4 regions of the Pseudarthrobacter cremeus genome follow, and region 1 is predicted to be linked to each of the others. Evidence: riboswitches for the same ligand, from Rfam matches in the RefSeq annotation. Region 1 holds a riboswitch; each other region holds the start of a gene.
What was found. Region 1 has a riboswitch for cyclic di-AMP ahead of ACS5PJ_RS11710 (M23 family metallopeptidase). Riboswitches for the same ligand answer to the same signal wherever they lie in the genome.
Positions count from the first base shown of each region.

Region 2: linked by a shared signal. The riboswitch ahead of ACS5PJ_RS07640 (glycoside hydrolase family 16 protein) and the one ahead of ACS5PJ_RS11710 (M23 family metallopeptidase) in region 1 are both predicted to bind cyclic di-AMP.
Region 3: linked by a shared signal. The riboswitch ahead of ACS5PJ_RS02105 (LysM peptidoglycan-binding domain-containing protein) and the one ahead of ACS5PJ_RS11710 (M23 family metallopeptidase) in region 1 are both predicted to bind cyclic di-AMP.
Region 4: linked by a shared signal. The riboswitch ahead of ACS5PJ_RS20435 (aggregation-promoting factor C-terminal-like domain-containing protein) and the one ahead of ACS5PJ_RS11710 (M23 family metallopeptidase) in region 1 are both predicted to bind cyclic di-AMP.

Region 1 covers NZ_JBPZHC010000005.1:299,770-307,158, forward strand. Annotated here, with positions in the region: gene ACS5PJ_RS11680 (molybdopterin molybdotransferase MoeA) at 1-861, opposite strand, end outside; gene ACS5PJ_RS11685 (DUF6457 domain-containing protein) at 872-1,165, opposite strand; gene mobA (molybdenum cofactor guanylyltransferase) at 1,162-1,839, opposite strand; gene ACS5PJ_RS11695 (HNH endonuclease) at 1,919-2,419, opposite strand; gene ACS5PJ_RS11700 (NlpC/P60 family protein) at 2,752-3,528, opposite strand; gene ACS5PJ_RS11705 (C40 family peptidase) at 3,718-4,392, opposite strand; cyclic di-AMP (ydaO/yuaA leader) riboswitch at 4,463-4,629, opposite strand; gene ACS5PJ_RS11710 (M23 family metallopeptidase) at 4,774-5,598, opposite strand; cyclic di-AMP (ydaO/yuaA leader) riboswitch at 5,602-5,821, opposite strand; gene ACS5PJ_RS11715 (iron-dependent transcriptional repressor DtxR) at 6,003-6,698, opposite strand; gene serC (phosphoserine transaminase) at 6,983-7,389, shown strand, end outside.
Region 2 covers NZ_JBPZHC010000003.1:228,827-236,215, forward strand. Annotated here, with positions in the region: gene ACS5PJ_RS07630 (lipopolysaccharide biosynthesis protein) at 1-1,152, opposite strand, end outside; gene ACS5PJ_RS07635 (glycosyltransferase) at 1,149-2,315, opposite strand; gene ACS5PJ_RS07640 (glycoside hydrolase family 16 protein) at 2,451-3,515, opposite strand; cyclic di-AMP (ydaO/yuaA leader) riboswitch at 3,519-3,694, opposite strand; gene ACS5PJ_RS07645 (acetyltransferase) at 3,824-4,459, opposite strand; gene ACS5PJ_RS07650 (DegT/DnrJ/EryC1/StrS family aminotransferase) at 4,456-5,619, opposite strand; gene ACS5PJ_RS07655 (AAA family ATPase) at 5,819-7,389, opposite strand, start outside.
Region 3 covers NZ_JBPZHC010000001.1:475,531-482,919, forward strand. Annotated here, with positions in the region: gene ACS5PJ_RS02080 (glucose 1-dehydrogenase) at 1-564, shown strand, start outside; gene ACS5PJ_RS02085 (DUF1810 domain-containing protein) at 647-1,087, opposite strand; gene ACS5PJ_RS02090 (DNA alkylation repair protein) at 1,143-1,670, opposite strand; gene ACS5PJ_RS02095 (TraR/DksA family transcriptional regulator) at 1,674-2,036, opposite strand; gene ACS5PJ_RS02100 (aggregation-promoting factor C-terminal-like domain-containing protein) at 2,127-3,452, opposite strand; cyclic di-AMP (ydaO/yuaA leader) riboswitch at 3,666-3,838, shown strand; gene ACS5PJ_RS02105 (LysM peptidoglycan-binding domain-containing protein) at 3,842-4,684, shown strand; gene ACS5PJ_RS02110 (protein adenylyltransferase SelO) at 4,753-6,216, opposite strand; gene ACS5PJ_RS02115 (dienelactone hydrolase family protein) at 6,314-7,291, opposite strand.
Region 4 covers NZ_JBPZHC010000015.1:36,471-43,859, reverse strand. Annotated here, with positions in the region: gene ACS5PJ_RS20465 (EamA family transporter) at 1-64, opposite strand, end outside; gene ACS5PJ_RS20460 (SixA phosphatase family protein) at 118-645, opposite strand; gene ACS5PJ_RS20455 (winged helix-turn-helix domain-containing protein) at 892-1,755, opposite strand; gene ACS5PJ_RS20450 (hypothetical protein) at 1,858-2,034, shown strand; gene ACS5PJ_RS20445 (response regulator transcription factor) at 2,413-3,153, shown strand; gene ACS5PJ_RS20440 (HAMP domain-containing sensor histidine kinase) at 3,161-4,693, shown strand; cyclic di-AMP (ydaO/yuaA leader) riboswitch at 4,786-4,945, shown strand; gene ACS5PJ_RS20435 (aggregation-promoting factor C-terminal-like domain-containing protein) at 4,951-5,733, shown strand; gene ACS5PJ_RS20430 (YdeI/OmpD-associated family protein) at 5,786-6,229, shown strand; gene ACS5PJ_RS20425 (HAD-IA family hydrolase) at 6,210-6,890, opposite strand; gene ACS5PJ_RS20420 (VOC family protein) at 6,935-7,309, opposite strand.

The DNA of each region.
Region 1 (7,389 bases):
CGTGGCGGATACGCCCGTACCGCCGGTGGTGATGACGACGTCGGCCGGCACAAAATCCTCACGCACGACGTCGGCAGCCAGGGATGCGGCGTCCGGCACCTCGGGTGCGAGGTCCTCCAAAGCTGCCAGCCAGTCACCGTAGGAGTCGCCGATTCTTTCCTGCCCGCCGTTGATGCCGCCCAGCATTCCGACCACGGCGGCGAGCTGCGGGCCGAAAGTATCCCGGACCTGGCCCGGAACGGGCAGCCCCTGCGCCACGACCTCCGACCCAGTCAGGAGCAGCTTCACCACGGGTTTGCCCTGGACCAGCAGGTCGTCGTGCCCGGCCAGCGCAGCCACAGCAAGATGGGCCGGATTCAAGACCGCACCGGCTTTGACCAGCACCTCCCCGGCCGGCGCTTCCTCGCCCGCCTTCCGGATGTGCTGGCCGTTCCTGGGCTCCCCGGGGCGGGCGGTTCCGCCGGTCAGCAGGAGCGGCAGGCCGTCGTCGTCAGTGCCCAGCACGGCGCTTTCGCTCCGCAGGACCGCTTTGGCTCCCGGCGGGATCAGTCCGCCGGTGACGATGGGGCTCGCCTGATGCGGCGCCAGCCGCTGGCCGGGCTCAGCGACGATCCATGGACCGCTGCCGTTGACGGCCCAGCCGTCCATGGCGGACGACGCGTAGTGCGGCATGTCATGAAGTGCCGTGATGTCCCCGGCCAGGACCCGGCCCAGGGCCTGTGCGAGGGGAACGCGGCCTGGAGGGATGGGCGTGGCGGCGTCGAAGGCAGCTTTCCGCGCCTCTTCCCACGTATGGTCCAGGTGCTTTGCCGGAAGGTGCTCGTCCGGACTTTCGGGTGAGTCGCCGGGGGCGGCGGTCATTCGACAGGAGTCATTCGACGGGCGTCCCTGCGGACTCGCCGTCATAATCTTTGGCCAGCGAACGGGCGAGGTCCATGGCAGAGGTCATGGACACGGCGTCCGTGGCCTGTCCCGATCCCGCGGCCAGGCCGGCCGCAAAACCTGCGATAAAGGTCGTCAGCGGAGCGGCGGGGCGCACCACTGAGTGCGCCGCCACCCCGGCCAGCGACAGAATCGCGTTGACGTCTATCTGGACGTCCTCAAGTTCATAGGCCTGGAGCAGTGCCCGGCACCACTCTTCCAGTGTCTCGTCCTGGCTTTTCACGCTCTGCCTCCCAAATCATCCGCGGCCGCGTTTCCCTGCGGACCACCCAGGGGTTCTTCACCGGCCACTCCAAGTGCGGCGGCATCGTCCCAGGTGTCCACGTCAGCTGTGGAGCCCGCCGGGACGGCAACAAGCTGCACGTCCAGACTAGCAAGGAGTGCAGTGACTGAAGCGTTGGTTAAACCTCCGGCCGCGGCACGCTCAGCCACGGCCCGTTGTAGCGCAGCCGTGCTATAAAAACCGACGAGGGGCTGGCGTCGGCCGTCCTCGGAGACAGCCACCACCCCGTCCGGTGGCGGAACCTGTCCCGCGGTGGCCATGGCAGCCTTGAGCGCCGCCACAGCCAGCCCCACGTTGGGCATGTCACAGGCCAGGACCAGGGTGAAAGGGGGACGTTTCCCGCCCGCGTCTGCCAGCCCTGCGAGGCCGGCACCAATGGCGGCGGCAGGGCCGCCGAAGGGAGGCTCTTCACGGCAGCTGAACAACCCCGCCGGTACTGTGCCGGTGTCCGGACCAACCACGACGGCGGCCCGGGCGCCCCGTGTAGCGGCGGCCGAACGGCGCAGGAGGGAGTCGCCGTCGTACATCAGACTCTGCTTGGGCACGCCTCCCAGCCGCGAAGAACGGCCTCCGGCGAGGATGACGGCATCAAAGTCCAGGGGGTCAGGATCCACAGCTCCAGCCTAACCGTGCTGCTGGTTCCACGGCAGCCCATCGGACGTCGGGCTGCCGCATCCGCTTCGGCAGGGGAGGTCAGGCCGCCCGTTCGGGCAGCAGGAAAGGGTCCCAGGCGGGCGTAGGCTTTTCCAGCTCCTTAATCTGCCAGATGGTGCCGTGCGGCGGCTCGGGGACAAACCTCAGCTTCCACCCCATTTCAGAGGGGGTGTGGTCACCCTTGGTGTTGTTGCAGCGGAGGCACGCAGCCACGAGGTTTTCCCAGGAGTCCGCACCGCCACGTGACTTGGGCTGGACGTGGTCGATGGTGTGGGCAGCCTTGCCGCAGTAGGCGCACCGGTGGCCATCCCGCCGCAGTACCCCGCGGCGGCTCACCGCAGTGCTGTGGTTGTATCTGGGGCGGATGTAGCGGTTCAGGAGAATCACGGACGGGCGGCCCAAAATCTCCTGCGGCCCCACCACGGGGTCCTCGCCTTCCGCAACAACACTCGCCTTGCCTGTGAGCACAAGGACCAGCGCCCGGCGGAAGGTGATCACCGCCAGCGGTTCATATCCAGCATTCAGAACGAGAGTGCGCATGCACTTACCTCTTTGTGGCCGCACCCGTCAGGGGCACGAGGGCCGGCTGCCCCCGGCATATCCGGGCTATGGATCGACACCACAAGAGTAAACAAAGAAACCCTGGATCAACTAATCGTCGCCCACGGGAGAACTGCCGTGTCGGGTGGCGGCTCACCTGGCACCGGTTACAGGTCACTGTCCGGGATCAATGTCCGGGGCCCCCGGGGACAGCGAGCCCGGGGCGTCCAAGGACAGCAGACCGGCGCGCCCTGGGAAAGCATCCCGCGGCGTCCGGAGACAGCAAAGGACCCCCGCCGGCTGGCGGGGGTCCTTTGGGGCTGAATCAGCTGCTAGGAAACGCGGATGAAGACCGGTCCGGAGCCAACGTTGGCGCTGAAGACAACGGTCTGGTTGCCGTTGTAGCCGCCATGCACTGCCTGGCCGTTGCCGGCATAGACAGCAATGTGGGCAACGCCCGCGCCGCCGTCGGCGTAGTAGATCAGGTCGCCCGGCTGAGCCTCGGCGGCACTCACGGTGCGGCCCAGGCCCAGGTAGCCGGCAGGCCAGTCGTGGAAGTTGATTCCCACGGCGGCCAGCGAGTTGGTCACCAGCATGGTGCAGTCCTGCATGACACCCAGCTGTGCGTAGGCAGCGGAGAGGATTGCCGCGCCCTTGCCGCTGGCAGCAACCGGGGCCGGGGCGGCCGGAGCCGAAGCGGTGGTCACCTTCACAGCAGCGGCACGGGCCGGAGCGGCAGCCGGCGCCGCAACCGGAGCTGCCTGCACCTCGACTTCGGGCTCGGGTGCCTCGACCACGGGGGCCGGCGTCGTGGTGACTGCAGGCTTCTCGTAGGAAATGGCGATGGTCGACTCAGCCGAAATAACGGCGGGGGCGGAAACCTCAACCTCAAGGTTAGAGGCCGAAACCCCTTCATGCTGAACGCTGGTGTCGGCAGCGTTGGCTGCGATACCGCTGGTCAGGACCAGGCCGGAAGCAGCAGCGATAACCGCTGCCTGACGGCCCATGCCGCCGGCGTTGTCGCCGACAGCCTTGGCAATGACAGCCAGCGAGTTGGTCTTGGTGGTGACCTCGGCGCGGTGCCGTGCAGAAGTTGCACGAGTAGTCATTAATTTTCTCTCTTTCGATTTCCTCAGGACCGCGTGGCAGGCCAGGGGCTTTGGACGTGCCGGCATCTTGGGGGTACGCCGGCACGTCCCGAACGGGGATTTAGCGAAAAGGTCCAGGCCGGCACACGGTTCCGGCAGCGCGAGGGCTGCAGGAACCGGTGCCCGGCAGGAACCGGGGCGCGGAAGGAACTACTGCGCCAGGGTGAAGAAGGAAGAGGTGCCCGTGGAGGCAGCTGAGTGGAGCAGCGTTCCCTGTGAGGGGTTCAGCGCGCTGATCATCATGCCGTTGCCAACGTAGATGCCAACGTGAGCGCCACCGTTCTGCATGACCAGGTCACCGGGGACGGGGGTGGAGGTCGGCTTCATAGCCGTCCAGGCGTTCACCCGGGGAATGCTGATCCCGGCCTGGGCGTAGACCCACTGCGTGAACCCGGAGCAGTCCCAGCCGCTGGGAGTGGTGCCGCCCCAGACGTAGGGGTGGCCGATGCCGGTGTAGGCAATGGCGGCCAGACCGGATGCGGCTGCAGAGGAGACGGCGCCGGCGAGCTTGTCGGCGGCCTTTTCCGTTGCCCCGGCACCCTGTGCGGCGGTTTCGGCTGCAGTTGACAGCGCACGGACTCTTTCGATCTTCGGCGCGGCGGTGGTCTTGACCACCGGGCGTTCGAACGAAACAGTGGCCGTGGGAGCGGCAGTGACGGCCAGTGCAGACTGAGCTGACCCGGACTCGGTGGATGCGGACACGCCGGCGGTGGAATCCGCAGCGTTGGCCGGAAGCCCCATGGTCAGGATCAGACCTGACGCGGCTGCGATGACAGCAGCCTGGCGACCTACGGTCCCGGCATTGGCACTGACTGCCTTGGACACAGAGCCCAAGGGGTTGGTGCGAACCGTGTGCGCGCGGTGACGCGCAGAATTATGACGTGAAGACACGAAGGTAGCCTCTCCCAATGCCTGCGAGGTGAGCTGTCGGATTCGGATGGGAGTGCACCCGGCCGCGCTGCTTCCTGGGAAGCTTTGCGACTTAACCCCAAGGCCTTCAGAAATCGAAGACCAAAATTGGTTCCCCCGCCCCTGCCAGACGAATTCATGCGAACGGACCTTGAGCGGTGGCAGAGCTAGGCAATCCACTCAAGAACGTCAGCTTCGGAAAAGCTGGCGCGCTTTAGACGGTACAGGAGTTCTGAGCCAATGTCACATTCAGGTCACGGCATGTCACCTGAATCTGATAGTTGGCCATCATTTGGGTCAGAGCCAGCCGGTGGGGTCGACGACTTCGCCGTTGACCTGGACCTCGAAGTGGAGGTGGCAGCCGGTTGAGGCGCCCGTGGTGCCGCTGAGGGCCACGACGTCGCCGCGGCTGACCGTCTGGCCCATCTTGACGCTCGCCGAGGAGAGGTGGTTGTACGTGGTTTCGAGGCCGTTCCCGTGATCCACCACGACGCGGTTGCCGCCGCCGTACTGGTGCCACCCCACGAACGTCACGGTGCCGCTGGCGGCGGCCATGACAGGAGTTCCGCACTGGGCAACAAAGTCCTGGCCCCGGTGGAAGTCGCCGGCACCGCCGGTGATGGGGCTTACGCGGAAGCCGAACGGTGAGGCTGTGGTCAGTTGGGCCAGGGGCGCACCCAGGCTTCCGGCGGAGGCTGCGCGGGTGATGGACCCTGCGGACTGGGCGCTCAGCAGCTGCTTCAGCTTCCCGTCGGGATCGCCCTTCGTCACTACCGAGGAGCGGCTGAAGTCAATCTGCGCACCGGCGGCGGCCGAGATTTCGGGCTGCGGGGCGGCGGAGACAGCTGATGCAGGCTGCCCCGGCTCCTGCTGGGCCATGACCGGGCTGGTGGCCGGAACGGTAACGGTGAGCACAAGTCCCGTTGCAGCGAGGGCTATTCCGGCCTTTTGGCCGATGCCGCTGGCGGCTGCGAAATCCGTAATTTGCCGGAAGGGTCCACGCCGGCGGCGCGCTTCGCGCTGGGAATCGCGTGGCCTGTCGGCCGTAAAAACCTCGGCCGGACGCGGCACCGAGGCGGGGCCCGCAGCGCGACGGCGGCCCCTGGAGTATTGCGTGGTCAAGAATGTTCCTCTCTGGATAGCCTGCGAAGTTAGCTGTCGGATTCGGGTCAGAGAGTTCAAAGACCCGGTCCGCCGTGACAAGCACTTTGGCGCAGAAATATCCCGTGAGGATTCTTCATTGGAAGAGGCTTGCTGCTGACGGACTTCACCCCAAGGCAGCCTTGCGACTGCCGGTTGTGGTTCCCCCGCCTCTGCCAGTTAGTGACTCGTGCACCTGATCCGCTGGCAGAGCTCGGCTCCGGATCAGGTAACGCTTTTGTATCGACGTTCTGTGAAAACTATAAATGATTAAGTCGGACAGTAACAATTCCGTTATCTTTGCAGAACGGCGCTTACTGCGCTAGTGGCACGCCAGTCCAGGCTTGCCCGTGCCGGAAACCCGGAGCGCTCAGCAACCCGGAGGGTCAGCCGACTGAAACGAACACGTGCGCAGCGACTTCCGGGGGCAGCTCCAACGCCCCCTCGATACCGGGCACACGGACGGAAATGTACTCCCCTACGCGCTCCAGCGTGACCGAAGCGCCAGGCCGGATGCCGCCCTCATCCAGCTGGATCAGCAGTTCCGGCTCCACCTGGATGGGCTCTGCGAGGCGGCTGACCAACACGTTCGAGTCCGGGCCGTAGCCCTGCATGGCTTCAAGGAGATTAATCACACCGTCGTCAAGGAGTGAGGCGGGCGCTCCGCCCAGGGCGGCCAGCCCGGGGATGGGGTTGCCGTAGGGCGACTGTGTGGGATGGTTCAGCAGTTCGTAGATGCGGCGTTCGACCCGCTCGCTCATCACGTGCTCCCACCGGCAGGCTTCATCATGGACGTAGGCCCAGTCCAGGCCGATCACATCGGCGAGCAGGCGTTCTGCGAGGCGGTGCTTGCGCATGACTTCGGTGGCCCGCTTGCGTCCGGTCTCCGTCAGTTCCAGGTGACGGTCCCCCGAGACCACAACCAGCCCGTCCCGTTCCATCCGGCCGATGGTCTGGGACACCGTGGGCCCCGAGTGACGCAGCCGCTCGGCAATGCGCGCACGAAGAGCAACGATGTTCTCTTCCTCAAGCTCCAAAATGGTCCGAAGATACATCTCCGTGGTATCAATCAGATCCGTCATCCAGCTCAGCTCCTCGAGCGCAGTACCTTGCGTTGTCCCACCGTATCGCGTCCGGCGCAGCGGCGAGGTCCGGTGAAAAGCTTAGCCTATTTTGAATTTGTCCGGATAATTCCGGGCGGCCGCACGGCGGGGCTTCCTGTCTCATTGACTGGACTATGACGGCGCCGGTTCGGCGCCAAATAGCCGGTTCAGGCAGAATAAAAGGGGCCCTTCGTGCAGTCACTGCCGGCCACCCCACCGTCCTTCGGACATGAGTCATGTCAACGCCGAAATTTGGAGCCACTGTGAGCGAAACCAGCATCACTATTCCTGCCGACCTCCTGCCAAAGGACGGACGGTTCGGCGCAGGCCCCTCCAAGGTCAGGCCCGAACAGATCGAAGCACTCGCGGCGGCCTCCAGGACCATTCTGGGCACCTCACACCGTCAGGCGCCGGTGAAGAACCTCGTGGGGTCCGTCCGCGAGGGGCTGAGCCGGTTCTTCCGCGCCCCCGAGGGCTATGAGGTCGTCCTGGGCGTCGGCGGCTCCACCGCTTTCTGGGATATCGCCAGCTTCGGCCTGGTGGAGAAGAAGGCCCAGCACCTCTCCTTCGGCGAGTTCGGCTCCAAGTTCGCCTCCGCCACCAACAAGGCCCCGTTCCTGGAAGCCTCCTCCATCATCACGTCCGACCCCGGAACCCGCCCGGCAGCCCA
Region 2 (7,389 bases), on a different contig from region 1:
GATTCCCCACTGAGTGGCAAACAGCAGGGCCGGCACCAGGATCACGAGCCGGACCACCGAGATCCCGATCGAAAGGCCGGGCCTGCCCAGTGCCTTGTAGACGTCGTTGGCGCCGGCGCCGAGGGACCGCACTGCGGCGTAGAGGGCCAGGAAGACAAGGGGCAGGACAGCGTCGGTCCACTGCTGTCCGAACAGCAGGGGCACGAGGAGGGGCGCCAGGATGGCCAGTCCGACGCCGGACGTGATCCCGTAGAGGGTCTGGATCTGCACGCTCATGAGATAGCCGTCCCGCAGCCTCTCCGGATCGCTTCTGACTTGGGCATAGAGCGGGAAAAGCACGGTGGAGAGCACAAAAAAGATGTTCAGGATCAGGGCCTCGGGGAGCCTGAACGCCAGGGTGTAGTAGCCCAGGGCCTGGGCTCCCAGCAGGAGCCCGATGATGAGGTAGTCGACGTCGAAGATCAGCCGGGCCAGGAGGTTGCTGCCCGCCACGGGTGCCCCGTAGTTGATGGTGGCGCCGAGGGCAGCCTTGCTGACGCGCCACACCTGCCATGGCCCGTTGGACCCGATCAGGATCCAGCACGTTATGGCATAGGCAACGGATCCCGCGGCCGTCCCGACTGCCAATGACCAGGCCTCGTAGCCCGCAAAGGCCAGAGACAGGGTCACGGTACCCATGGTGGCGGCACGCATCACGGGCGCCACAGTCAGCTTCTTGAATTGCAGGTCGCGTCGAAGAAGCGCCTCCGGAACCGCGCCGAAGGACGTGGCGAGCACCGACACGCCTAGCACCTGAACGAGGGGAGCGACGTCAGGAAGGCCGAAAACCGCGGCGATCCATGGCGCCGCGAGGAAGGCGCTCACGGCGAGGACCATGCCCAGGCCAACGGAAATCAGCAGGGCCGAGCGGGCGATCACCCCCTCACCCGGCAAGTAGATCAGGGCCTGCGCAACCCCGGCGTCGGCGATGGTCTCGGCATAGGCCATCAGGACAAGTGCCAGCGCCACCAGGCCGTAATCATGGGGAGAAAGCAGCCTGGCCAGCACGATGGTGGTGATCAGGACGATGACCCGCCCGGAAACGAAGGCTGCGCCCTGCCACACGGCGCCCATGACCCCGGTCCGTGCCAGGTCTCCAGGCGTGTCCTTCATGCGTTCCGGTTTCCCAACGGCTGACCGGCGCCTGCGGAACTGATCGCTGCGCGCAGCTCCTCCAGGTATTCGTTTGCCACGGTCTGCCACGTCCGGACGGGTGCTTCGCTGACCATGCCCGCGCGAGGCGGGCGGGACAGGATTTCCACTACGCGGTCCACGAAAAGTTCCGGGTCAGCTTCAATGCTCAGCAACGGATGGGCATCCTGTTCCCTGGCGGCCACCGGCGTGGCAACCACGGGAACGCCGGCGGCCAGCGCCTCGCGTACAGAGTTCCGTATCCCTACTCCGTGTTCGTCAGGAAATACTGCAACGTCGGCGCCGTCGAATACGTCGACGACGGATGGCACGTTCGCCAGAACGTTCACTCTTGGCCCGGCGAGGGCGAGGACGGCAGGGGTGGGACGGCGGCCGGCGAGTACGAACCTGGCTTCGGGAATCCGCTGCCACACCCGCGGTGCGACCTTGTTAACAAGGACAGAGGCACTGTCGATGTTGGGGCCGTAGTTCAGGCTTCCCACGAAACAGGCCACCGGCGCAGTCCGCGTACTGCCGGTCCGGACTGCAGGTTCGGCACCGTTCGGGATGCTCCTGACCGGGCGGCCCAGCCGGGCCGACCAGGCAACGGCATCCTGGGCCCCCACAGTGAGGAGCCTCGCCCGCAGGGGGAGGCGGCGCTCCGCCCTCAGGGATTGGAGTTCCCTGGCCAGGTAGGCCGGCCTCTGCAGGCCACCTGCGATGGCGGTGTCCATGCCCGCACGGATGGACCAGGGGTCCACTGTCTGCAGGACCAGGGGCCCCCGGACGTAGTGGGAAAGGAACAGGGCATGCGGACCGTGGATCAGTGTGGCGTCATGGCTGGCCGAGAGTTCGGATACCGCCCCAGTGGCCCGGGGTGTGGACCGTTCGTGCTTTCCGAGGCCGTTCAGGCCAAAAGCTGAGCGTAGCAGCGCCGAGCGGCGGGGGCGGGTGGGCAAAATGACCACTGCTTCGCAGCGCCCGCGTACGTCATCGGGAACAGGTACCGGACCGCCATACGTCAGGAGCGTGACAGTGACGTCCGCGGGGAGGTGCCTGATCAGCTCGTAGGGGATCATCGAGCTGCCGTCGCCTAGCACGGGGTCTCGGTTGGGAACGCTTTCTGTTGCGTAAAGCAACCTCATTGCAAGAGTGTACTGGAGGGGTACCGCGCTCCGAGGGGTAGCGGGGAATAACTGTGGTATTACACAGCAAAGGCGGCCGGACGGCTGCGGGAAGCCCCGTCGTCGTCCGTCCGCCTTAACTTTGGCCGGCTGAAATTACTGCCAGGCGCGCACGTAGTCAACCTGGACCTGCGATGCAGCTCCGTAGGTGGGGTTGGTGGATGCGGCACCGACGTTGAGGACGATGTACTGCGGTGCGTTTCCGTCGTTGGTGGGGTAGGACTTGACCTTGACGCCGTCATAGTAGACGTCCGAGGAAGTGGCCGTACGGTGGAGGCCGTAGGTGTGGAAATCGTTGGCCCAGTTTCCGGGGACCGTGCCCTGGTTCTGTGCGCCGGACGTTGAGTGGTAGTTCACGGTCATCTTGGCCTTGAGGACCTCGGCGATGTCGTTTTCCCCAGTGGACGGCCAGGACTGGCCGGTGGTCCAGAAGGCGGGCCAGTTGTACAGGCCGTTGGCGTTACCGGGGAACTTGATCCGTGCCTCGACATAGCCGGTGCCGAACTGGTAACCGGTGGTGGCGCCGCCCTTGGGGTTCGTCGAGACCAGCGCCCCTGACGTCGCGGAGTTGAGGGTCAGCACAAGATTTCCGCCGGCGACAGCAACGTTGCCGGGGCTGGTGCTGACCTTGTTCATGGTGCCGCAGTTCGAAGAGAACCAGCAGTTGGACCATTTTGTGCCGTCCAGGGACGGGGCGTTGAAGTCATCGTTGAACGCCATCGTCCAGTTTCCGGGAACGCCGAGCGGCGCAGCGCCGCCCGTGGCGGCAAGTGGCGCGGGCGCGGCGGCCTGTGCCAGCACGGGTGCCATAGTGGCGGGTGCAGGGGCCGGTGCCGGGAGTGCCTCGGCTGCCGGTGCCGCGGGCGGTTCGGTGGTGGCTGAGGGGGACGGTGTTTCAGCCGCAGGGGCCTGCGACTGTTGGCCTGACGTGTCGGTGACCGGGCTGAGCTCGCTGCCGGCGGCGCTGGAGGACTGGTCCTGGGCCTGGCCGCAGGCGGAAACTGCAAGGAGTGCAGCTACGGCAGCGGCAGCGAACGCAAGAGTGCGCGGGCTTTTCCTGTGCAGGAAGCCGTTCTTGAAACGGGAATCCGGCGTGGTGGGTTGGGTGGAGTGGACAGCTTTTTGGCGCGCGCTAACGCGCGACTGGGTTGATCCAGACATGGGTGATTACCTCTCAACGCCTGCGGAGTTAGCTGTCGGGTTCGGATGAGGCCATCCGGCCGCGCCCCATTGCGGCTTCACCCCGAGGGCCGGCAAAATGCCAAGGCCCGGACTCTGGGTCCCCCGTCTCTGCCTAAACCTAGTGGACTCCGGGAAGCGGCAGAGCTCGGCGTAACATCCCGGATTCGGGTCCGGATTGGCCGGGCCCACTGATCGACCGTACAGGACCGGTGGGTGATAATCACAATCCGGTAACAGGAATCACAACTGCGGAGGGTCCCCTTGCGCTCGGCGTTCCCGAGCTTCGGTTATCCCTTGTCGATGGGGTGGGCGGGTACGCCGACCCAGGTTTCGCCGTCGGGCACGTTGCTTAGAACGGCCGCCCCCATACCCACCGTGGCGTAGGACCCGACTGACGTCCGTTCACGGACGCTGCAGTTCATCCCCAGGTAGGCCGCCCGGCCGATCCGGACTCCCCCACCCAGCGACACGCCGGCCGCGAACGTCGCGAAGTCCGCCACGTCGTCGTCGTGCGTGAAGGTCACGGACGGCATGGCCACAACGTGGGCCCCGAGCGTGACGGAGGCTGTCAGTGTCACGTTCTTCAGGAGGATGCTGCCTCGGCCGATCCGGCAGCCCTCAGGGCACTCCACGCTGGGATCGATGGCGGTGGCGTAACGGGCATCGCGGAGGCCCAGGGCCGCCAGCCGCTCCACCACAGCTTCCCGGGACTTCCCGGAGGCCAGGCACACGAGCACCAGCGCGTGGGTGAACTTGGGTGCATCGTCAATGGTCCCCAGCACAGGCGCTCCGTCGACGGTGACGCCGGCCATTTCCTTGTCGTCGTCGAGCATACCGACGACGTCGTACTGCCCGCTGGCGCGGACCATTGTCAGGACTTCCCGGGCCAGTCCGCTGGCGGCGATCAGGACCAGTTCGCTCACCGGTGGACCCCGGCGGCCGCCCGGATGCTGTTCATGACGCGGTTCAGTCCGACGTTGTCCAGCCTGTGGAAAAGCGGAAGAACCAGGGTCCGGTCGGCGAGCCGTTCAGTAGCCTGGAGCCCGGCGTTTCCCGTATCCCGCCACCGGTAGGCCGGCTGCCGGTGAGCAGCCACGGCGCCGCGGTGCGCCGAAATCCCGGCATCAGCCAGGCGGCCCAGGAGCCCGTCGCGGTCGGTGGCAAAGCCCGGGAGGACTTCGAGCCAGAAGGACTGGAAGTTGGTGGCCCCATACGGTGGGTCGGCAACCAACCGGAGCCCGGCCAGGGCGGAAAGGCCTGCCGCATAACGAGCGGCGATCTCCCGACGGCGGGCCACGATCTGGCCCAGCCTGCCCAGTTGCACCATGCCGATGGCAGCCTGCAGATCCGTCATCTGGTAGTCGAAGCCGACCTCGACGTACACCTCCGGCGTGCAGACGCCGGATCCGCGACGGTCCGCCACCGGCACGTTCAGTGAATGGCAACGGAGGCTCCGGGCCCGCGCCGCCCAGTCCGCCCGGTGGGTGGTCAGCATGCCGCCTTCGCCCGTGGTCAGCACGTTGTCCGGATGGAACGACCACACGGCAACGTCCGCTCCGGCGCCCACCGGTCTGCCCTTGTATGCGGAACCGACAGCGCATCCGGCGTCTTCGATCACAATGATTTCGTGACGCTCGCAAAGCTCGCGGACGGGGTCCAGGTCAACCGGAATGCCGGCTTGGTCCACCACGATCACGGCCCGGGTGTCCAGGGTCAGTGCAGCCCGGACGGAGGCCGCAGTCACGGTGCCGGTGACTGGATCCACATCGCAGAACACTGGCCGCGCGCCGACATACGTCACCGCATTGGCGGTGGCGATTAAAGCCAGTGACGGAACCACCACGTCATCGCCCGGACCGATGCCGGCCACCACCAGCGCCAGGTGCAGCGCGGAGGTGCCGCTGGAGGTCGCGACGGCGTGGCGCACCTCCTGCAGTGCGCTGAACCTTGCCTCGAAGGCCTTCACTTTCGGCCCCTGGGTGAGCACCCCGGAGGCGAGGACCTCAGCCACGGCGCGGGTCTCGTCCTCGCCGATCCATGGTTCCATGACATTGATGCAGGCCAGCACGGTTTCCGCAGTCACCACACACCGGCTTCGCTGGCGACCGTTCTCATTTGTCCGCGTCCTTCCCACGTTCCGGCCCCCGGGGACTTTGAATCCGTACTGCCAAATTAGTCGGCTGCGTCCTGGTGGGGCACCGGAAGCCTCCGGTTGTGTGGGCACCGGCAGGGAACAATGCGGGAATTGCGGGAACCTGCAGCACCGTGCCCCGGCAGCTGGGCTAGAGGACCGGAAGGACGAACTGTTCCTTTGCCTGGGCGGTTTCCTTGCCCGTGGCAAGCGCTGTCAGCTGGGCGCGTGATTCCACCCCGAGCTTCCGGTAGATCGCGGTGAGGCGCACTTCCACGGTCCGCACAGACACATACAGGGTGGCCGCGATCTCCTTGTTCCGCATCCCGCGGGACACCATGCCCGCCAGCACGCGTTCGTGGTCTGCAAGCATGAGGATTGCGGGGTTGCCAGGGGCGCCGGCCAGTTCCACACGTTCGTCGAGGAGCAGCGAGTCAACGTGCTGGGCCCAGGCGTCCGCACCGGCTTCGTCAAACATGACCTTGGCGCGCATCAGCCCGTCCTTGGCCTCCCGCTGCCGGCCGAAGGCGCCCAACCGCTCCCCGTAGCAAAGCAGGGTCCGGGCGCGCTCCAGAATCGAATCCTGGGAGTTCCGGGCTTCGAGGGCATGCCTGAACAGTTGAAGGGACTGCTCGCCGTCGGCAAGCATGGCCCGGCTGCGGGCCACGGCCGTCAGCAGCCAGGGAGACCGCAGGCCGACCGCACGGCTCTCCAGCCGGTAGAGGGCCTGCGCCGCTTCGTGGTGGCGGCCGAGCCTGACCAGGACTTCCACCAGATCCGCCTCGCAGCGTAGCAGCGTAGGGTTTCCGTACGCCGTTCCGATCTCGGCGGCACGTGAGAGGTGCGCGAAGGACTCCGCCAGGTTGCCGCGCATGAGTGCAAAGTGGCCCTGGCAGGCCGCCAGCTGGGCCGTGATGGCCGGGTGGCTGTCCGCCCCGGAGAGATGCTGCGCCTCGGCCACGTACAGCCGTGCCAGGGCCTCATCGCCCAGGGAATGGGCCCGCCACACCCGGAAGATGTGCCGCATCCCCCGGTGGTATTTCGATTCCGGTTCGCTGAGTTCCAGGTCTTCAATGAGCCGGATGGCTTTGCCGACGCGGCCCGCCCTGACCTCGTTGTCAACGGCGAGGTAGGCTGCGGTTTCCCGCCAGTTGACGTTGCTCGCCTCCACCGAGTTCCGCACTATGGCGAAGGCTTCCTGGGCAAGGTCATATTGCTCGGCGTAGCTCAGGGCCCTCCCCTGCACCAGGAGCATGGCGATGGTGCTGGCGGCAGCCTCGTGCTTGCGGGCAACGTAGTCCCTGTTCCCACTGATCGCTTCGATCAGCAACCTGGCCCGGTCCGCCACCGCCAGGCAGTCCTTGGAGGCGGCATCGTTGAACTTTTCGGCGTGCTCGAGCAGCGCTTTCGCATCCTCCAGTTCCCACCGCTCGGCGTAATAAAGCGAACCGACAGCCAACAGCGAGGCAGCGTACGCCGGATCGTGCTGTCCGAACTCCTTCACCAGGCGCAGCACCATGCTGGACCGCACGGCGGCGCCCTGCATGAACTGGATTTCGAAGCCGAGTCCTGTCAGGCGAAGAATCAGCGGAGGGTTGCGTGTCACGCGCTGTGCCCAGTCCAAGTAGCGCCTGGCATAGACGAACTCGCCCCTGTTGAACAGCAGTTCCGCCACCGTGGAGAGCCGCGCCGCCGTCTCCGCCTCCCACGGATTGATGGTGA
Region 3 (7,389 bases), on a different contig from region 1:
GACCTGAAGGATGAAGTGGCGTGCCAGGAACTGGTGGACACCGCCGTCGCCGTTCTGGGCGCCGTGGACATCCTGGTCAACAACGCCGGCAAGCAGGTGGCGCAGGAGACCATTGCGGACATCACCGATGAACAGTTCGACCACACACTGAAGACCAATGTTTACGCGATGTTCTGGCTCACCAAGGCCGCACTTCCGCATCTGCCGCCGGGGTCAGCCATCATCAACACCACGTCCATCCAGGCCTATAACCATTCTCCCGCACTGGTGGACTATGCCACCACCAAGGCGGCCATCAACAACTTCACCAAAGGCCTGGCCCAGCAGCTTGCGCCCCAGGGCATCCGGGTGAATGCTGTGGCTCCCGGACCCGTTTGGACGCCGCTTCAGGTAAGCAGTGGCCAGCCGAAGGAAGACCTGCCCGGGTTCGGGCAGTCCACTCCCCTGGGCCGCGCCGGCCAGCCTGCCGAGCTCGCCCCGGCCTACGTGTTCCTCGCCTCCGCCGAGTCCAGTTACGTGGTGGGCGAGACGCTGAACGTGAACGGCGGCACACCCTCGCCCTAGGTTCGGCAGGGCAACAAAAGACCGACGGCGGCGGCATGCTCCAGCAGCGGGGCGCACCGCTGCCGTTGTTTAGCGGCCCGCGTCAGTCACGGTCCCCAGCGAGCAGCGCATCGGTGGCCGGATCAGGCTCGCCGTCGAAAAACTGCGCCAGCACAGTCTTGAAGACAGTCTCACCGGGCGCGGCGCGAAGGAACAATGTCATCGAGGAGTGCAGCTTCCTGGCATCGATGCCGCCCAGGATATCCGTAGCGGAACGGCCGGCGTGGGTGGCGATCGCTGCCGCGCACTCCAGGAGCCGCGGCCCAAGGACCTCGTGCTTGAGGTAGGCCTGCGCTTCCGGCAGCGAGGCAATGGCGTACCTGACCGACGTCGGGCTGCTGCCCAGCCCGGCGTACTGGGGAAAGATGAACCACATCCAGTGGCCCGTCTTCTTTCCGAGCTGCAGCTCTGCCAGCGCCTGGCCGTAGGTCCCCGAGTTGTCCTGGGCTTCAACAAAGCGTTCCAGGTCGTAGGTATCACTCATGTATGTCTCCTGCTTTAAAGCGGTTCGGGCTGTATTTTGTTCGGTTCGGGCTGACCTAGGCGGTCCCCGCGGTGATCCCGGTTGTCAATGACGCGGCGTGGCTGACCCGCCCGTCCGGGTCCTGGCTCCACCGGCCGATGACCGTCTCCGCGCGCTGCCGGTCCCTTCCCTTCAGTGCGGCCAACAGCGGGAGGACAACGTCCGCAATGAGCGGGGCCACCAGATCATCCGCGTGGGCGGTGCGGATGAAACCCTCGACCCGCGTCAGATCAGTATGCCGCAGCAGGACAGCCCGCGACTGCAAGAGCACCACTGCCGCCAGGCGGCGTTCAAAAACCGGCCGTCGGCCGGGGCCTGGCTGGCCCCAAAGGACCGAAGCCAGGGCCGTCACTTCGTCGTGGTCCAGGTCCCTGAACTTCCGGCCTGCATCCCGGACTGTCCCGCGGATGGCTCCCACCGAAGCCCCGTAGGACGACAGCGCCGCGCCGACCCTTGATTCGACGTTGTCGGCCCGGTACCACGAACCCTCGTTCTGCAGCGTGGCGTCGATGAAAGCGGCGGCATCCTGCACCCTCTGGTTCATGGCTTACCGTCCGTGACGCCCGGTGGCGGCATGGTTGATGCAGAACGGCGTCCAGGGCCGGGCCTCAAGGCGCCCCTCGGCGATGGGCCGGCCGCAGACCGCGCACGTGCCGTACGTTCCTTCCAGGATCCGCTGGAGGGCGGCCTCCACGTCGGCGAGCCCGGAGGTGCTTTGGTTCAGCAGTGCCGATGCCTGGGACAGTTCGAAAGCGATCGTGGCGCCCTCGGGGTCGTGCTCGTCGTCCACATTGGAATCCTGCCGGGCGGCATTGGCTGAGGAAATGTCTGCGCGCAGCGCCGGCAGCAGGGCAAGCTTCCGGGCACGTTCTTCCTCCAGGAGAACCCGGAACTTTTCGAAGTCAGCCATGGGGAAAGCCTAGCCGGGCCATGCACAACCGGCTCGGCAGTCGCGCCTGAACGGCAGACACCAACTGCCGGGACTGTGGGTCCGGACAGGTCAGTACCAGTTGTTGGCAACGGAGTGGTTCCAGGCACCGCACGGTGACCCGTACCTGTCCGCGATATAGGCGAGGCCCCACTCCACCTGCGTCCTGTAGCTGGTGAGCCAGTCGCTCCCTGCAGAGCTGTATTTTCCCGGTGGCAAAGCCTGGGCTATGCCGTAAGCGCCCGAATAGGGATTGGTGGCCGTGGTCAGCCAATTGGATTCCTTGGTCCACAGCTGGGCCAGGCACTGGAACTGGTCCTGACCCCACCCGAACGCCGAAAGCCGCCCGGACGCATAGCTCTTCGCCCCCGCCGGGTCGTTGACCGCGCCGCCGGGGACAGAAGGTACGACGACGACCGGTGGCGGGGCCGGCGTCGGGCCCGGGACTGGTGCCGGTGCGGCCGCCGGTGGTGCGGCGGGTGCGGCGGCCGGCGGCGCGGCAGGTGCCGCGGGTGGCGGGTTCACCGGTTTCTGCGCGGCAGCAAGGGCCGCTGCCTTGGCAGCCGCCTCTTCCTGCCGGCGTGCCTGCTCTGCAGCCGCCGCGCGCTTGGCGGCCTGGGCCGTTTCGTAGGCGGCCTGGGCGGCCTGACCCTGCCTGAATTCCCCTTCCACCGCGGCGGTGGTGCCCTTGAGGGATGCAAGCTGTGCAGTGAGCTCCCCGCCATGCTCCTGTTGCTCGGTAATCTGGCGGGACATGGCCTGCTGAGCCGCCTGGGCGGTTTCCAGCTTGCCCTTCGCTTCGGCCGACAGCCGCTCACGCTCCGCCCTTGCCACCTTCTCCTGGTCGGTCAGCGAATGGGACACCCGTTCGGCCGCCGCGGCCTTGCTCACCAGTGCGGCTGTTTTGTCACTGACGATCTGGACGATGTTGAGGCCTTGGATGCTGTTGGTCTGCACGGCATCCAGGGCTACGAAGAAGCCCATATTGGTGCCGCCGGTCTTGTACGACTGGGCAGCCAATGCTCCGATCTCCCTCTTGTGCTGTTCCAGGTCAGCGGTTGCGCGCGCCGTCCGGGCGGCGAGGGTATCCAGCCTGGCGGTAGCGTCCCGAAGGGCCGCATCGGCAACCGCGTACTCGGCGGCAGAGGTAACCGCGGCGCTTCCCAGCTCTTCAGCCCGCGCCTGGAGTCCGCCCAAAAGGTCGTTGATCCTGGTGACCTCTGCGGCTTTGCCGGCCTCACTTTGCCTGGCATCCTGAACGTCCTGCCATGACGGGTAGCCGCCCGGGGGCGCGTCGTCACCGGCGTGTGCGGGGAGCATCGATAACGAGGCGGCAAAGGCCATCGCCAGAGCAGCGGCAGAGACAGACGGCCCCACTTTTTGAAAAAAACGCGACATAGTTTGTGAGCCTACCGGGCATATACGCCATTGCGCCCCTGACCTGCAACATCGTTACCGTCAGGTGTTCACGCAGGAGCAAAAGCGAGGCACCGCTACCGCTTACATTCCGTTACCGGAATGTGACATTGCCGCAGAACAGAAGTTATGGTCGTCCGGTGCCCCGGTTTAAGCCGGGACATTCCCGTCAGTATGCCGAGCCCTGCCGCTGACCCGGGACCCCAGCCGCATTCAACTGGCAGGGACGGGGGAACCACATTTCCACGGCTTCGCAGGAAGTCTTGGGGTTAAGTCGTCAACACTCCGTCCCGTGCGGAGGCGTTGCCGGCCGGGTGACTCCGACCCGAACCCGACAGCTCACCCCGCAGGCATGGGAGAGGCGATCAACCATGTCAAAGAACACAGCTTCCGCACGCCACCGCGCCGTTCCAGCCCGCTCCATTGTGCTTACTGGCCTGTCCTCAGCAGCCAAGGCGCACGCCCGCACCATCGGCAGGCCGGCCCTTGTGGCCGTGGCCGCCTCAGGCATGCTTTTCAGTGCCGGCACTGCTGCCCAGGCCGGTGTCCATGGCCCGGAAAACTCCGGAACCGCCAACATCCAGGGACAGGCCAGCGCGCCGGCGGCTGCCCCGGTAGCCGCCCCGGTTGCCGCTGCTGCCCCCGCTGCAGCGGGCAACGTCCACACCGTCGTTTCGGGTGACACGCTCGGTGCCATTTCGGCCGCCTACGGCGTTGCCCTCGGAGACGTCCTGGCCGCCAACGGCCTGTCGATGGACTCGATCATCTACCCCGGCAACCAGATCAGCATCCCGGGCGCCGGCTACGCTGCTCCGGCTCCCAGGGCTGCTGCGGCCCCTGCAGCGCCGACCAACACCGGGGTCCGGTTGGCTTCCACAACGGCCCAGGCGGCGCCGGCTCCTTCCGGCGCCGCCGGCCCGGCGATCCTGGCATCCGCCTACTCCCAGCTGGGAATCCAGCAGGACTGCACCGCAATGGTGGAGAAGGCTTTGCGCTCGGTCGGCAAGAGTGTGGGGGACCTGGCGCCCGTCCAGTTCTTCCAGTACGGCAGCGTGGTGGGTACCCCGGCCGCCGGTGACCTCGTTATCACTGCCGGCCACGTGGGCGTCTATGCCGGCAACGGCCAGGTTGTCAGCGGCGGCGTGGACGGTTACAAGACCGAAGTCCACTCCATCAGCTGGCTTACGGGAGCATCTTTCGTCCGCGTAGGGTGATCCCGGCTGGAACGGACGGCGGCGGGCCGCCTCAAGCAACCCGCCGCCGTCGTCCGTCCATTCAATGCTCAGGTCCCGCAGAAGGTCCGGTAGCTCCCGAAGTCATCCGGGGCGGGGGCCGCATAGCGTTCCTGGCCCGGCCGCTCCGTGTAAGGATCGGCCAGCACATCCACCAGACGGTTGAACGGGCCCAGGTCGCCGGCTGTAGCCGCGGCAAGGGCCTCCTCAACAAGATGGTTCCGCGGGATGTACACGGGGTTGACCCGGTCCATGGCCTCCGCATCAGGCATCAGGGCCCGCCAGCGTTCAGCCCATGCTTCGAACGCCTCCGGATCCACGAAGAGGGCCCGGACCGTTGCCGTGGCTCCGCCGGCTGCTGAGCCGAGGCCGCGGAAAAACGAGGTGTAGTCCACTTCCCCTTGCTGCAGCAGAGCCAGCAGGTCGTCCGCCAGCGGCGCCGCGATATCCTCGGTTGCTCCCGCCCCCAGCCCGAGCTTGGCCTTCATCCCGGACAACCACGCGGCGCTGTACTGCGTGCGGAAGGCACCGAGGGACTCCACGGCGAGCGCAACAGCCTGCTCCTGGTCCTCATGGAGCAGGGGCAGCAACGCCTCGGCGAGCCTGGTGAGATTCCATTCGGCGATGAGAGGCTGGTTGGCGTAGGCATAGCGTCCGCCCTCATCGATCGAACTGTAGACGGCGCCCGGGTTGAACGCGTCCATGAACGCGCAGGGGCCGTAGTCGATGGTTTCGCCTGAGATTGCCATGTTGTCCGTATTCATCACGCCGTGAACGAACCCCACCAGCATCCACCGGGCAACCAGCGACGCCTGGGCCGCTATCACCGCATCGAAAAACGCCACATATGGTTGCGGGGCCGCCGCCGCGGCAGGGTAATGGCGGCTGATCGCATGGTCCGCCAGGCGGCGGAGGAGCTCAGTGTCTCCGTTGACCCTGGCAAACTGAAAACTCCCCACCCGCAGGTGGCTGTCCGCGACCCGGGTGAGCACAGCGCCGGGCAGCATTGTTTCGCGGCGGACCGGCTGTCCGGTCCCTACGACCGCGAGGGACCGTGTGGTGGGGATGCCCATCGCGTGCATGGATTCACTGACGAGGTACTCCCGCAGCATCGGACCGACGACGGCGAAGCCATCCCCGGCACGGGCAAACGGTGTGCGGCCGGAGCCTTTGAGATGGACATCGCGGAGCCGCCCGTTGACGTCCGTGACCTCCCCGAGGAGCAGGGCCCGTCCGTCACCCAGAATCGGCGAATAGCCGCCGAACTGGTGGCCGGCGTAGGCCTGGGCAACCGGCGTGGCACCTTTAGGGATCAGGTTGCCGATCAGCAGGCGTATCCCTTCGGGCGTCCGCAGATCAGCCGGATTCAGGCCCAGTTCCAAGGCCATTCCCTCATTCAGGGCCAGCAGTTGCGGGTCCGGGGCCTCCGCCGCCTTCCAGGGAACCGCCAGCTCCTCGAACTCACTGGCGAAGCGGCCCTCGAAGGTGAGCGTGGTTTCGGCTACGGCTCTCATGGTTCAAGACTACCCGCGGGACATTCACCCACTGAGGCGAATCAGGCAGGCAACCCCGGTTGCCGTTCTTCCCGCGACAGCGATGTGCAGCCAACGCTCAGACGTGCTGCTTGAACCAGGACAGCGTGTCGTTCCAGGCTGCGGTGGCCTGCGCCTGGTTGTATCGCTCGCTGGTGTCGTTGTGGAAGGCGTGGTCGACGCCGGGATACACGGTGACCTGATGGGTGATGTTGCTGGCTGCCAGAGCATCGCGGAGGGCGGGCATTGCCCCGGTGATCCGCTGGTCGAGTTCAGCGTAGATGCCGAACACCGCGGCCTTGATCGAGGGAACCTTGTTCAGGTCCGGGGCAGGCCCATAGAACGCAGCAGTGGCTTTCAGGCCGGACAACTCGGTTGCCGCCTGCCAGGTGATGCCGCCGCCGAAGCAGTATCCGTTCATGCAAATGCGGTCCGGGTCCACAAAGTCCTGGGCCTGAAGGTACTCAAAGGCGGCCGCGAAGTCAGCGACGTGGCGTTGGGCTCCGGCGCGGGTGAGGGCTCCTGATACTGCGTCGGCATCAAGGCTTGCGGTGCCTCCCTCCCTGCTCAACAGGTCCAGGGCCAAAGCGGTGTAGCCGGCCTTGGCGAAACGCCGTGCAACGTCCTGGATATGGGGTGTGAGCCCCCGGTTCTCGTGACAGACCAGCACCGCGGGACCTGCCTGGTCCGATTCCGGCCGGGCGAGGTAACCACTGATGTCGGTGCCGGCGGACGGGAACCTGACGGTCGCCGTCGTGAGCCCCGCAGCACCCTCCGGGACGGAGAGGGGGCTTTTAGCCCCGGGCACGGCACCCCCGCCGGGCGTGCTGCCCGCCGCGGAGGAGGACGGGCGGTCGGGGCCCGGCATCGGGTCGCCGCTGGAGGGAACTTCTTCCGGCGTGCAGCCCACAAGCGACATCGCTGTGGACGCGGCGCCCATGCTTCCCATGATGAACGCGACCCGCCGGGTGAACGTGCGGTGGGACATCGCCCCGGCCCGGTAATCGTCGAAGAATTCCTCGATCAGGTACCGTTCAAACTTTCCAAGCTCGATCATCACTGGCCTCCTCGGCTGAGGCGAACATCCTCCTCCAAGGCCGGCAGTCGTGCAAGGGCCGGTGGCCGTTAGTGTGCCGCAGAGCCCGGCGTTGCCGG
Region 4 (7,389 bases), on a different contig from region 1:
CCACGAAGTTCAGGCCCCAGAGCACGGCGACCAGTAGGGCAAGGAGGGAGTGGCGGAGGTTCACCCGTCCAACTATTGCAGACGGTGCCGGCCGGGGCTGTCCGATTGCTTGCTTGCTCAGTGCGCCCTTGGCACCTTGAACCTGGTCAGCCGGGCGTCCTGGCCGTCCAGCTCTGCCCAGGATTTTTCCGTTTCCAGTACCGTGAGCGCGCTCGTGGGATAGCGGGTGGCGGCATCCATGTAAGCGTCGTGGTTCGAGTCCCGTGAGGCCAGGTGCATGGCGAGGTCCTGCACGCCGGGCATGTGCGAGATCAGCATCAGGGTGGTGACGGTGTCCGGCACATGGTTGACCACTGCGAGCATGCGTAGCGCGGAGGCGGCATACAAACCGTCTTCAAGCTTCGGCGTCGGGGCCTTATCCCCCAGTTCGGAGCACACCCAGGTGCACGTCTGGCGGGTTCGGAGGGCACTGGAGCACAGGATGAAATCGGGAACGATGTTGTGCTTGAGCAGCCACTTCCCGGCAAGAGGCGCCTCCCGGTGCCCGCGCTCCTCCAACGGCCGTTCATGATCAGCAACGCCGCCGGGCCAGTCGGCCTTGGAGTGGCGCATGATCACCAGTCGCTTGATGTGGTGCTCGCTCATCCCCCAAGCCTAACGCCGCAGCATCACCATAGAGGCGCAGGCACATGCTCGCTGGTCCCGAACGCGCAAAAGCGACTTTCCGCGTAGTGCCGCATCGCCGGGGCCCACGCCGCCAGGGTTCCCTGGCCGAGCCTGCGAGGCGAGGGAGGCGGTGGGGAGGGACGAGCGCAGGCGCAGAGGGATCGTGCCGCGGAAGCGAAAGCGGCCGCCCACTGGGGCCAGCCGCTTTTGCGCGTCACGTATGGACTAGATTGAGTATTCCGGAGCAGCCCAGACAACAACTTCGGGGTGCTCGTAGAAGCGGTAGCCCTGGCCGCGGACGGTGCGTACGGTGTTGGCGAGGCGGCCCAGCTTGGAGCGGAGACGGCGGATGTGGACGTCGATGGTGCGCTCGTTGGGGACCTCCTCGGCGTTGCGCCACAGGCCCTCGAGCAGTTCATCGCGCCCTACGGTGCGGGTTCCGTTTTCGACGAGGTAGTTCAGGAGTTCGAATTCCTTGAAGGTCAGGTTCAGTGACTCGCCGTCCAGGTGGACTTCGCGGCGGGCCAGGTCGATCAGGACGCCCGACGGGCGCGGGTCCTGGGGCTGCAGCCGCGCGGTCTCTGTGCGCTTCTGGGCATTCACGGTGGGGTCACCGAACGTGGAACGCACGACGTCGAGCGCGGAACCGGGCGTGCCGGCCGGGGCCACGGCCACGGCAGCATAGCTCTCGGCGCCGGTCACGAGCGACTGTGCGTAGGCGCGGATTTCCTGGGCAAGCTTGGCGATGGAGGTTCCCGCGGCTGCGGCGGTTTCCTCATCGATGCCCATGTACAGGACAAAGCCGCGGGCCAGGTTGTCGTTGGCAACGGGCCGTACCGCGTTGGGACCGGCCACCACGGGCGTCGGTGCGGTCAGCGGCGCCGCCTCGGCGGGCTGGACGGCGCGGAGCTGGCCGTAGGAGTTGGGGTTGTAGCCCTGGGGCGCGTAGCCGGGGGCGGGAAAGCTGGTGCCGGGGGCTGCGGGGGCGAATGCCGGGCGGGCGCCGAAACCTTGGCGGAGGCCTGAAGCCTGGCCGGCCTTTCCTGCGTTACGGACGGAGATGTGGACGTATCCGGATGCAACGGTCATGTTTGCTTACCTCAATGTGAATGGCCGTCATCGCGGCTCGAATGCTGGGTTCCCCGCAATGAAGAAGTGGGGAGGGGCGCCCTACGCTGGGCTGGGGGGCGAATGCCTAAGAACTTCGTGGGGTTTGAAGGTCAGGCGTGCATTCGACAACAGCGCATGTCGGCAGCAGCTGGTGTGCTGGGCCAATATTCTGCGGCTGCAGGTGCTGTTGAGTTCTTGTTCACAATTGAAAGTGTGCAACGTAACAATGAAAACTTGCAAGTAACAAAGGGCCTTTAGTTCCGCATTGTGAGACAAAGTGGCTGTTTGTGGTGTAGGTCACGATTCTGGATCGACGGCAAATAGCCGGTTGCCTTCCGTATCAGAGGCCCCGTTGCAGCCCTCTTTCGAAGATGCTTCGGGCGGCATGGCCCATCCGGATTTTAAATTCATCTGGAAATCATTTACCGAAATCTGTCCGCCGTTTAGGCCGCGTGTCCAGCCCTGAAGGCCAAATATGGCGGCACCCGCCTGGTTTTCCCGGCACCGGACAGTCCCTCCGGGCCGCACGGCCGGAGTCCTGCGCCTGCACCACATCCAGCTCGCTAGGCTGGGATTCACAGCCCGCACACAGGAAGCCCATAGCGCGGGCTAACCCGAACATCGGAGAGTTGTCCCATGGCCACTTCGCACTCCATGACCAACAACCTTCCGCAGCTCACCCACCCGGACGGCTCCCCCATCCGCGCCCTGGTGGTTGACGACGAGCCCAGCCTCTCCGAGCTCATGAGCATGGGGCTCCGCATGGCCGGATGGTCCGTTGCCGTGGCCGCGGACGGCCCGGAGGCCGTCAAGCTGGCCAAGGAGTTCCGCCCGGATGTCCTGGTGCTGGATGTGATGCTGCCCGGGTTCGACGGCGTGGAGCTGCTCGGCCGGATACGGGCCTTCGCCCCGGAGGTTCCTGCGCTGTTCCTGACTGCCAAAGACGCCGTCCAGGACCGGATTGTGGGCCTGGCGGCCGGCGGGGACGATTACGTCACCAAGCCATTCAGCATGGAAGAAGTCCTGCTGCGGCTGCACCGTCTGGTCCAGCGGTCCGGCGTTGCCGCCATGGACACCGCCGAACTCGTGGTGGGCGATCTGGTCCTCAACATCGACACCCGCGAGGTGACCCGCGCCGGCGACGACGTCCAGCTCACTGCCACCCAGTTCGAGCTGCTCCGTTACCTGATGGAGAACCCCAAGCGTGTGATCAGCAAGGCCCAGATCCTTGACCGCGTCTGGAATTACGATTTCGGCGGGCAGGCCAACATCGTCGAACTCTATATCTCCTACCTGCGCAAGAAAGTCGATTCCGTCCACCCGCCCATGATCCACACCGTGCGGGGCGCCGGTTACGTCATCAAGCCGGCAGAGTAGCCCTTCCATGTCCTCATCACTGGCCACCCAGCCGTCCAGACGGAGCTGGCTGAAGCCCGCCACCTGGCACCTGCGTACCCGCCTGGTCCTGCTCGCCATGGCTCTGCTGGTGGCCATCTGCGGGGCCGTCGGCCTGTTCAGTTACGCTTCCATGGATTCCTTCCTGACGCGGCAGCTCGATGAGCAGCTGAGCCAGGCCGCGAACCGTTCGAACGATCCCGGGCGGCCTCCCTCGGGCGGCGGATTCAACGGCAGGGACCCGCTGGACGCCCGCGGCCAGAGTGTGGGAACCCTCAACGCCCGCATCGTGAACGGACAGCTCAACAGCGGCGGCTACCTGGACCCGAACACCACACGCTCTGCGCTCAGCTCTGAGGACAAGCAGACCCTGCTCGCCCTGGCGCGGAACGGCAATCCGGTGGACCGCCCGCTCTCCAAGGGTGACTACCGGATCGTGGCCGTGGAAACCGGCTTCGGCGACGTCCTGGTGACGGGACTTCCGCTGGCAGCCAAGGAAAGCACGCTGGCGTCACTGGTGTGGACGTTCACGTTCGTTTCCCTGGGCGGCCTGGCGCTGATCGGGCTTGCCGGGACCGTGCTCATCCGGCGCACCATGAAACCGCTGGAGCAGCTTTCAGAAGTTGCCACCCGGGTATCGCAGCTCCCCCTGGATGCGGGCGAGGTGGCACTCGCGGTGCGCGTCCCGCCGTCGAACTCCAACCCCGGAACCGAAGTGGGCAGCGTGGGCCACGCCCTCAATCTGATGCTGGACAACGTGGCCAATGCGCTGGAGGCGAGGCAGAAAAGCGAAACCAAAGTTCGTCAGTTCGTCGCCGATGCCTCACATGAATTGCGGACTCCGCTGACAGCCATCCGAGGCTATACGGAACTGATGCGGATGACCGAGAATTTCACGCCGGACGGCCGGAAGTCCTTGGCGCGGGTGCAGAGCCAGTCGGAGCGCATGACCACCCTCGTGGAGGACCTGCTCCTGCTTGCCCGGCTCGACGAGGGCCAGCCGCTCAAACTCAGCGAGGTGGACCTCACCCAACTGGTGGTCGAGACAGTCAGCGACGAAAAAGTCATCGCCCCGGGCCACACCTGGCGCCTCGAACTGCCGGACGAGCCGGTCGCGGTGACCGGTGACGCATCGCAACTGCGCCAGGTCCTGGTGAACCTGCTCTCCAACGCACGCAAGCACACTCCGCCGGGAACCACCGTGGTGACCGGGGTCAGCAGGGCGGCTGATGGCAGCGCCGAGGTTACGGTAACGGACGACGGCGGCGGCATGCCGGCCGGATTCGTGGACAAGGCCTTTTCGCGGTTCGCCCGCGCAGACGCTTCCCGGGCGGGCACCGCCCACCCTTCCGGAGCCGCGGCCTCCGAGGGCACCAGCGGCCTGGGCCTGTCCATAGTGCAGTCCATCGTTGAGGCGCACGGCGGAACCGTCACGGCGACATCTGCCCCCGGCCATACGGCCTTTACGCTTCGCCTCCCTTCAGGTTCCCCAACCACGCAAGGTGACACACCGGCGTCGTGATCCCTGTTACCAAAATGTGACTTAAGGTTGTAACTCCTGTACCGTCGATTGGGTGCAGTTCCCTTTGGGCTGCATATCCGGATGACGCCAAGCTCTGCCGCTCCCCGGATTCCGCGTTCAGAGGCAGAGGCGGGGGACCCACGGTCCCGGGCCCAAGAGTGCCCTTGGGGTTAAGCCAGCACGTGAACTTTCCGTGTGGCCGGATGCCCTCATCCGAACCCGACAGCTAACTCCGCAGGTGTGAGAGGCGATCCATCATGTCTGAATACAGAGCACAAACGCGCCCGGAGAACGGGTCACAGAAACCGCACGGCCGCCGGAAAGCTTCCGAAGCGGAGTCAGCATCCCCGGTAGCGGCAACCTCCGGGTCCACATCCACCCCCACCGCATCCTTGGCCAAGCTTCCCTCCATTGGCAAGCGTGCAGCAGTATTCACGGCGGCGTGCGCGCTCCTCATCGGAGTCGGCGCTGCCGGCCAGGCGTCCGAGTCAACTTCACTGCTGGCCGCGGGCGATGCCCAGCCAACTGCTCAAACCTCCGCCGCGGCCGGATCCAGCCTCAGCTTCGGAACGGCCGAAGTCCAGGCGAAACCCGCTCCGGAAGCCGCTCCGGCAGGGATCAGCCTTGCCCCGCAGGCTGCCGAGCCGGCACCTGCCGCCGCCCCGGCCCCCGCTCCAGCGCCTGCGGCGGCGCCCGAGCCTGCCCCAGCACCGGCACCGGTAGTGGCGGTCAATGACCCGGCCGGCGCCCAGGCGTACGCCGCCGGGCAGCTGGCATCATACGGTTGGGCGGCTGACCAGATGCAATGCCTGAAGACGCTCTGGACGAAGGAATCCGACTGGACCACAACGGCCACCAATGCCAGCAGCGGCGCCTATGGCATCGTCCAGTCATTGCCTGCGGAGAAGATGGCCAGCGCCGGAGCGGACTACCTGACGAACTACCGCACTCAGATCAACTGGGGCCTGAACTACGTCAAGGAGCGCTACCAGTCCCCCTGCGGTGCCCTGAACTTCCACCTGTCGCACAACTGGTACTGAGCACAAGGCTCCATACCTGTCGGCTTTGAGCCGTCCGGGGCATACTGGGGCCATGAAATTCACCACCACGATTCTTGGCAGCGGCAATAAGACCGGTATTGAGGTCCCGGCGGAGGTCGTCGCCGGGCTGGGCGCAGGCAAGCGGCCGCCCGTCGTCGTGACCATCAACGGGAAGAGCTACCGCAGCAGCATCGCCGTGATGGGTGGCCAGAACCTGATCGGGGTCAGCGAGCACAACCGCGAATTCACGGGGGTCTCCGCCGGCGACACCGTGGAGGTGGACGTCGAGCTGGATACCCAACCGCGCATTGTCGAGGTTCCGGACGACCTCGCGGCGGCAATGGCGGCCGATCCTGATGCCCAGGCGTTCTACGCCACCCTCAGTTACAGCAGTCAGCGGCGCTACGTGGAGCCTCTCGCTGATGCCAAAACAGAGGAAACCCGGTCGCGGCGGATCGCCAAGGTAGTGGCCGATCTCAAAGCCGGAAAGAAATAGTCCTTCGTCCCTGCGCATCTGAGGTCACCGAGGCGGAAACCTCTGCGTAGTCCTGAATGTGCAGCACGCCCGGCGGCAGTGGGCCCGTCTTGGACCCCACCGCCACAGTGCGGATCCCGGCGGCCACGCCGGCGGCAATTCCAGCCGGAGCATCCTCAAAAACCACGGCGTCCCCGGGCTCCACGCCCAGCAGGCGGGCCGCCGTCAGGTAGCCTTCCGGGTGCGGCTTGCCCCGGGTCACAACCTCCGCCGTCACGGACGTGCCCGGCATCGCCAGGCCCGCCGCGTCCATCCGGATATCCGCCAGGACCCGGTCCGCGGAAGTCACCAACGCCACGGCATCGGCCGGAAGGCTTCCAAGCAGCCTGGCCGCGCCCGGGATGGCGATGATCCCGGCGGTCCGCACGCGTTCCATGGCGCCGAGTTCCCGGGTGAGCGCTACGACGTCGGAACCTGCTGGAGCGAACCGTTTGACGGTGTCGATGGCCTGCACGCCATGGGAGGTCCGCAGGATTTCTTCGATGTCCAGGCCATAGCGGTCCGCCAACTCCCCCCAGACCTCCTCGACAACGGCGGTCGAATCCACCAGGGTGCCGTCCATGTCAAACAGGGCGGCACGGCAGGTGAACGCGCGTGTGGAGGCAGGTGCGAAGGGATTCATGCACCCCATTTTGCCCTACCCGTTTTTGCATGCCTTGGCTTGACCTACGATTCCCGCCCGGGAATGTACTGCACGGCCCACTTGTTGCCGTCCGGATCAGCAAAATAGACGAAGTGTCCCCAGTCCTGGACGTCAATTTCACTGACGTCCACACCGTTGTTCTTCAGATGGTCGTGCGCGGCCTGGATGTCACTGACCACGAGCTGCAGGTTCGGCGCGGTGCCTGGCGGGGCGTCCGTGAGCCCCTCGCCGATGCTGATCGAGCAGGCCGAGCCCGGCGGGGTCAACTGGACAAAACGGATGCCGTCCATCGGCCGTTCGTCGAAATCCGCGTTGAACCCCACTTTGTTGACGTAGAAGTCCTTGGCGTGGTCGACGTCGGATACCGGCACAAAAACGAGTTCTAGTTTCCAGTCCATCCGCACAGGTTAGCTGCGAGGCAGCGCGTCCGGAAGGCCGTGGGCAAAAGGCGCCCGGGTGGATGCCAGTACCGGCCGGG